Paraglaciecola psychrophila 170: one gene and its partner. The protein of the gene in region 1 interacts with the protein of each later gene in a pairwise test. Links are inferred from orthologs where the notes say so. Each region holds a gene or a part of one and is shown in the gene's direction. Other genes may lie near its edges. The genes, in order: dnaE and dnaQ.

Region 1 (4,412 bases):
GTGGCTAACTTGATTGAGCAACAGCCATGAGCCAATTTAAAGAAATGATTCAGTTGATTGCAGGCGTTGATGAAGTCGGACGAGGACCTTTAGTCGGTGACGTGGTCACTGCTGCAGTTATCCTAGATCCCCAATATACAATTGTTGGATTAGCCGATTCAAAAAAACTATCTGAAAAAAAACGTGATGTTTTAGCTGCTGAAATTAAGCAATATGCCTTAGCTTGGTCAATAGGCCGAGCCAGTCCCCAAGAAATTGACCAGCTTAATATCTTACAAGCCACTATGCTTGCCATGACTAGAGCGGTACAAGGATTAGCAATTCAACCGACTCATGTGATGGTTGATGGCAACCGTTGTCCAAAGTGGGATTACTCTAGTGAGGCCATTGTTAAAGGTGATGGTTTAATTGCAGCAATATCAGCGGCTTCGATTATTGCAAAAGTAACACGTGATAAAGAAATGTTAGTGCTGGATCAACAACACCCAGAATATGGTTTTGCTAAACATAAAGGTTATCCCACGCCATTTCATTTGGCTAAGCTCGCTGAGTTTGGACCACTGCCTCAATATCGCATGAGTTTTAAGCCAGTGCAGCAATCTCTTGCTATGCGCGATGGCCAGTTAGCAGGTTCTTAAATGACACAACAATTACAAGCCACCCCCGTCAATTTTGTACATCTACGTGTGCATAGCGATTACTCCATGTTGGATGGGTTAAACAAGGTTAAACCGCTTATCGCCCATGTCAAAGAACTGGGTATGCCTGCCGTTGCTATCACCGACCAAATGAACATGTGTGGGTTGGTTAAATTTTATAGCCAAGCTCATGCTAACGGTATCAAACCTATTATTGGCGTGGATTTTTGGGTGCAAAGCGACGAGTTAGTAGGCACTTTGTTTCGTCTAACGTTATTAGCTATGGACAACAAAGGCTACAAAAACATTACACTGTTAGTCTCCAAAGCGTATTTACGCGGCAGTGTTAAAGACCGGGCAGTTATTGACAAAGATTGGTTAGTAGAGCACAGCCAAGGCGTGATTATAATATCAGGGGGCAAAGCAGGCGATTTAGGTATGTTGCTGACTAAGGGCAATATGGATATTGCACATAATGTGACTCAATTCTATCAACACCACTTCCCTAACCGGTTTTATTTGGAATTAACCCGCACCGGTAGGGACGGAGAAGAAGACTATATTCATAGTGCTGTAAATTGGGCGCAGCAATATGATTTGCCTGTGGTTGCTACAAACGAAGTCTGTTTTGTGGATAGACAATATTTTGATGCCCACGAAATTCGTGTGGCTATCCATGATGGTTTCACTTTAAACGATCCTCGCAGACCTAAGGAATACTCCGAACAGCAATATTTACGTACCTCTGAAGAAATGTCAGAGCTATTTGCTGATATTCCAGAAGCCGTTCAAAATACAGTAGAAATTGCCAAACGTTGTAATGTCACAGTTCAACTTGGCACCTACTTTTTGCCTGATTTCCCGACTGATGGAATGGATATCAAAGACTTTTTAGTCAAGGTCTCCAAAGAAGGTCTTGAAAGACGTCTGGCATTTTTGTTTCCTGATGAGCAAGTGCGTTTAGAAAAACGCCCTGAGTATGATGAACGCTTAGACATTGAACTTGTGGTTATCAACCAAATGGGTTTTCCCGGTTATTTCTTGATCGTGATGGAGTTTATTCAATGGAGTAAGGACAATAATATTCCTGTTGGCCCCGGTCGAGGGTCAGGTGCTGGCTCATTAGTGGCATATGCACTGGATATCACCGACCTCGATCCACTTGAATATGACTTGTTATTCGAACGTTTCTTAAACCCTGAACGGGTATCTATGCCTGATTTCGATGTCGATTTTTGTATGGACAGACGTGATGAGGTAATTGATCACGTGGCCGAAATGTATGGCCGCGATGCCGTATCACAAATCATTACTTTCGGTACTATGGCGGCAAAAGCCGTAGTGCGCGATGTGGGCCGTGTGTTGGGGCACCCTTATGGTTTTGTTGATAGGATCTCTAAACTTATCCCACCCACTCCGGGTATGACGTTAGAAAAAGCTTTTCTTGAAGAGCCGCGCTTACCTGAGTTATACAGCCAAGACGAAGATGTCAAAGAGCTGATCGACATGTGTCGTATTCTGGAAGGTTGCACGCGTAACGCAGGTAAACATGCCGGTGGCGTAGTGATTGCCCCCACATTGATTACCGATTTTGCACCACTTTACTGTGATGATGAAGGTAAAAACCCAGTTACTCAGTTCGATAAAAACGATGTTGAGACTGCAGGGCTGGTTAAGTTTGATTTCTTGGGATTACGTACCCTGACCATTATTCAGTGGGCGACTGATATGATCAAAGAGGGCAAAGGCATTGATGTCGATATCGCTGCCATCCCTCTGGTCGATGCAAAATGTTTTAGGGTACTGCAAAATGCAGAAACCACAGCGGTATTCCAGCTTGAATCCCGTGGTATGAAAGAGTTGATTAAACGCCTTAAACCAGATTCATTTGAAGATATCATTGCACTTGTGGCACTGTTCAGGCCTGGTCCATTACAATCCGGCATGGTTGAAAACTTTATCGATCGTAAGCATGGCCGTGAAGAAGTTTCTTACCCTGATGCAGAATATCAACACGAATGTTTAAAAGAAATCTTACAACCAACCTACGGCATTATCCTGTATCAAGAGCAGGTCATGCAGATTGCTCAGGTCATGTCGGGTTATAGCTTGGGTGGCGCAGATTTATTACGCCGTGCTATGGGTAAGAAAAACCTAGAGGAAATGGAGAAACAGCGCGAGTCATTCGAGACTGGAGCCAAAGAAAACGGCATTGATCCTACTCTAGCGATTAAAATATTTGACCTAGTTGAAAAGTTTGCTGGATATGGTTTTAACAAATCCCACTCCGCAGCTTACGCCTTAGTGTCTTACCAAACGTTATGGCTTAAAACTCATTATCCTGCTGAGTTTATGGCTGCTGTTATGTCAGCGGATATGGATAACTCAGACAAAATTGTGACCCTGGTTGATGAATGTAACCGCATGGGATTGACCATATTACCACCCGATGTTAATGCCGGTAGCCGTAAGTTTACGGTGGATGAAGAAGGGCGCGTTGTTTACGGCATAGGTGCAATAAAAGGCGTAGGTGAAGGCCCTATCGAAGCGATTATCGAAGCGCGGGAAGAGACCGGAAAATTCAGTGACTTATTTGATTTTTGTGCCAAAGTCGACCTTAAACGCATTAATAAGCGCATCTTAGAAAAATTAGTCTTGGCAGGAGCATTAGATAATTTAGGCCCGCATCGTGCGTCATTAATGTCTTCTTTACCCGACGCATTGGCCGCAGCCGGTCAACATGCTAAGAATAAAACATCGGGGCAATCAGATATGTTTGGTTTGCTGACCACCGAGACTGAGCAAGTACAACAAGCCTTTGCTGAAGTACCTCATTGGCCAGAAAAAGTCTGGTTAGATGGTGAGAAAACTACGTTAGGACTATATCTAACCGGTCATCCAATTAATCAGTACCTGAGTGAAATCAAACATTATGCGCCTTGTCGTTTAGTTGACCTAAAGCCAACTAACAGAGACCAAATCGCGTACGCTGTAGGTTTAGTCTTGGGTGTTAGGGTGATGACCAATAAACGTGGTCGTCGTTGGGCACTAGTGACATTAGATGATAAAAGCGCCAGAATTGATGTTAGGTTTTTCCCTGATATGCTTGAACAGTTCGAAGAATTGCTGCAAGCAGACAAAATATTGGTAATAAGTGGACAGGTCAGCTTTGATGAATTCTCTGGTGGCAATACAATATCAGCACGTGACGTTATGGACTTAGTCCAAGCCCGTGAGAAAAATGCCAAAGGTTTGCAAGTGCATTTAGAATCAAGCTGGTGTAATCCATCAACTCTAGCTAAAATGCAAACCATTTTGCAACCTTATCAAGGTGGCAGTTGTCCGGTTCAGATACATTATGTACATCCAGACGTAAAAGTAGATTTAACCTTGGGCGCGCAGTGGTATGTTTCTCCCCAAGATGAGTTAATATATGACTTACAACAGCTATTGGGTAAACCTCAGGTTGACTTGGAATTTCACTAATTCGTTTATATAAGTAAACAAATGAAAGCTGTAAACAATTATTATTAGGTGTTCAATGAGTGTAAATTTTTTAGAATTCGAAAAACCTATCGCAGAATTAGAAGCGAAGATTGAAGAGTTAAGGCTGGTCAATCAAGGGGGAGAATTCGATCTCAATATCGAAGAAGAGATCACTAAACTTCGAGAAAAAAGTGCCGAATTAAGTCGCAAAATATTTGCAAACTTAGGCGCATGGCAGGTATCTCAAATAGCGCGGCATCCAATGCGTCCTTATACCTATGACTATAT
Region 2 (3,302 bases), 1.4 Mb from region 1 along the record:
GTAACTTGGATAACAATGGTAGCGGGCAATAAAAATGCGGTAGCAGGCACATTGTGAGCAAGCATATAGTCTGTCATTGTCTGATAGCTGGTTATTTTCTGTAATCCCGGCAAAATAAAATAGATGCCCATTAACAGTCGACCTAATAACAAACAGATATTTTCAATTACGCGCATTGGTTATCCTCAAATTTAGTAAATTTTAGTGCATTATTACACTAACAACTTGCTAACATGATGCTTTAAACAAGTGGATAATACTATGAGCCAGCACCATAAAATTAATTATATTGAAATTCCAGTAAAAGCCTTGGCTTCAAGTAAAGCCTTTTTTAATCAGGTGTTTGGTTGGACATTTGTAAGCTACGGTGACGACTATGCTGCTATTTCTGGAGCTGGCATTGCAGGTGGTTTATACGTTTCTGAACATAGTGTGTCTGCTGATAAAGGCAGTGTGTTAGTTGTGTTATACAGTGATGATTTAGTTAAAAGTCAAGCCGCAATAGAAGCTGCTGGTGGCAGCATTAAAATTCCTACTTTTGAATTTCCTGGTGGACATAGGTTTCACTTTTGCGATGGAAATGACAATGAATATGCAATGTGGAATGATAAGTAGTTTGCAGCTACTTATCATTTATTAACCTGAATCTGGAGTTGAAGCATTACTCAGCCAGAAAAACCGCTATCTACTGGCATGTTTTTACCTTCAGCTGCTTTTCGAGCAAGTTGGTCACAAGCTTCATTTTCAGTGTGACCAGAATGACCCTTTACCCAAAACCAACTGACTTTGTGTTTAGCGACTTGTTCGTCTAGACGTTGCCATAAGTCGACATTTTTTACTGGATTTTTGTCTGAAGTACGCCAGCCATTTCTACGCCAATTTTTAATCCATTGGTTAATCCCATTTTTTACGTACTGGCTGTCCGTGGTTAAGTTAACAGAACACTCTTCAGTTAAAATAGCCAGTGCTTCAATAGTAGCCAGTAGCTCCATTCTGTTGTTGGTGGTATGTTTAAATCCTTGACTGAGTTCTTTGCGATGTTTGTCAAAAATCATCACCGCACCATAACCACCAGGACCAGGGTTACCTAAGCAGGAGCCATCTGTAAAAATTTCTACTTGTTTCATATTTGCCTAATTTTAAGTGTATATCTGGATAAAAATTCAGGAATTTATTGTTAAGCGCAGTATAATGTCCGAGTCGGTTAAAACCACAAAATTCTATAATTCGATTAATTTTAGAGTTCCATCAATTTTATAGTTCTATAAAGAGTCTGAAATGCGTCAAGTTGTATTAGATACCGAAACCACTGGATTAGATCCGAAACAAGGCCACCGTATTATTGAAATAGGCTGTGTGGAAATGATAAATCGTCGTCTGACGGGAAATACCTTCCACGTTTACATCAATCCTCAGCGCCTAGTCGAGCAAGAAGCGATAGGGGTCCACGGGATCACCAATGAATATCTGACAGACAAGCCTGTCTTTAAGTCGATAGCTAATGAATTTATTGATTTTATTAGTGGCGCTCAGCTGGTGATCCACAATGCACCATTTGATATTGGATTTATGGATCATGAATTTAATAGGCTGACAGGTCTGGCAGTCAAAGAGTCTGCCAAAATGTGTACTGTGCTCGACACACTAGATATGGCAAGACAGATTCATCCGGGGCAAAAGAACAACCTTGATGCATTGTGCAGGCGTTATGGCATCGATAACTCACATCGAGAGAAACACGGTGCGTTGTTAGATGCAGAGATTTTGGCTGATGTGTATCTGTTGATGACAGGTGGCCAAACTGACCTTAATTTAAGTGGTAAGGCTAGCGGTGAAGGTGGCTTGCAAGTAGAAACTATTCGTCGACTGTCTGCTCAAAGAAAACCATTAAAGGTTGTTATGGCAACGGCCGATGAATTAGAACAGCACGAAATTCGCTTGGATTTAGTGGCTGAAAAAGGTGGCGCCTGTATATGGCGTGAATAGCGACAAATAGTGAGTTGAGTAAACATGTTAAAACAGAATGTATCGGCTCTTGTTTTTTGTCTTATTGCACACGTTAGCTGGTCGGTTCAAGCTACTCCCCAAGGTCAGCAGGACAGTGAATTATCTGCAGTTAGTCAAAGTTCTGGTTCGCCTCTGACGCAATTAGGTACCGATTATCACAATGGTATCGAGTTACTGCAAAATCGTTTTAGAATCGATTTCGAAGTTGACGAAATTACTATGATATTTTTTCGTGACTTCGGCTCTGCTCCCATTGTTTTAGTGCAGCCTGATGGATCCAAAATATTTCAGTCTAGTGCCGATGGTAGCAGTGTCTTTTGGTTTGATAGCAGTACCTACGACATGATCAGCATTAAAAACCCTATGCCTGGACCATGGCAAGCGGTTGGTCAGATTTCGCCTGAAAGCCGAGTTATGGTGATCAGTGATTTAGCATTACATGCCGACCCTTTACCTAATATTATATTTTCTGGTGAAATTCTTAAAAAAACGGCCTATTTGACCAATAATGGAGTGCCCATTGATTACACTGCATTTAGAGATGTGGTTGAACTGACTATTTCATTGGCGAGTACTAATAATCCAAATTTTAATAATTTTGGTGCCAACAAAGAAATCATCGCGTTTTTTGAAGACAACGGTAAAGGTATGGATGAGTTACCTTTGGACGGGGTATTTACAGGGCAATTTAACCTTGCAATTGCCGATGGCGAATGGGTCCCTATTTTTGCTGTATCTACACCTATGTTTACCCGTGAGCAGGTTGATCCTAATATTACGCTGTTGGCCAATCCTATTAAAGTGACGTTTGAGCTGGATGGTGGGGGCGAGGGTCATCACAAACTTAAAGTGGATGCTCAACGTGAATATGTTGATATGTCGACTTTATTGATCGATGGAAAAGTTCGCTTTCCAAATGGCGATATACAGAATTTTTCTATTACAGATATGTCATCTGATGTTCGAGAGTATTTAATTGTTAGTTATGAGTATGGCGTATACCGCGTTAAATTGACTGCCTATGGAAATACCACACAAGGCAGAGAGTTTATTTTGGATGTGCCAGAATATAGCTTCTTAACAGTGGAGCCAGAGCCAGTTGTTGTAGCTGTTGAACCAAATAGTGTGGACCCATCTCTAGAGGATAATGCCAGCGTGCAGAACGCATTGCCCAAGCAAGAATTACCTTTAGTTGATGAAAAAATGTCAACTTCAACCCTTGTCTCATTGATTGTGAGTATTAATCTGTTTCTTTTAATTGTGGGTGGCGGGTTAATTTGGTGGCTTACCTTAGA

The links.
Region 2: the proteins of dnaE (region 1) and dnaQ interact in binary tests that used the Escherichia coli proteins (3 or more experiments, as listed by UniProt). The link is inferred for Paraglaciecola psychrophila 170 from one-to-one orthologs.

Annotation. Positions count from the first base shown.
Region 1 is NC_020514.1:3,935,201-3,939,612, reverse strand. What follows is about bases 239-4,324. They hold dnaE (DNA polymerase III subunit alpha), read left to right. Parts: upstream 239-638; coding sequence 639-4,124; downstream 4,125-4,324. Other genes in these bases: accA (acetyl-CoA carboxylase carboxyl transferase subunit alpha), read left to right, coding at 4,180-4,324; rnhB (ribonuclease HII), read left to right, coding at 239-638. Outside these bases: lpxB (lipid-A-disaccharide synthase), read left to right, coding at 1-30; more of rnhB, read left to right, coding at 45-238; more of accA, read left to right, coding at 4,325-4,412. UniProt on the Escherichia coli protein: DNA polymerase III is a complex, multichain enzyme responsible for most of the replicative synthesis in bacteria. This DNA polymerase also exhibits 3' to 5' exonuclease activity. The alpha chain is the DNA polymerase catalytic subunit.
Region 2 is NC_020514.1:2,576,081-2,579,382, forward strand. The notes cover bases 157-3,132. They hold dnaQ (DNA polymerase III subunit epsilon), read left to right. Parts: upstream 157-1,278; coding sequence 1,279-1,986; downstream 1,987-3,132. Other genes in these bases: C427_RS11270 (DoxX family protein), read right to left, coding at 157-176; C427_RS11275 (VOC family protein), read left to right, coding at 262-615; rnhA (ribonuclease HI), read right to left, coding at 666-1,127; C427_RS11290 (TIGR03503 family protein), read left to right, coding at 2,011-3,132. Outside these bases: more of C427_RS11270, read right to left, coding at 1-156; more of C427_RS11290, read left to right, coding at 3,133-3,302. UniProt on the Escherichia coli protein: DNA polymerase III is a complex, multichain enzyme responsible for most of the replicative synthesis in bacteria. The epsilon subunit contain the editing function and is a proofreading 3'-5' exonuclease.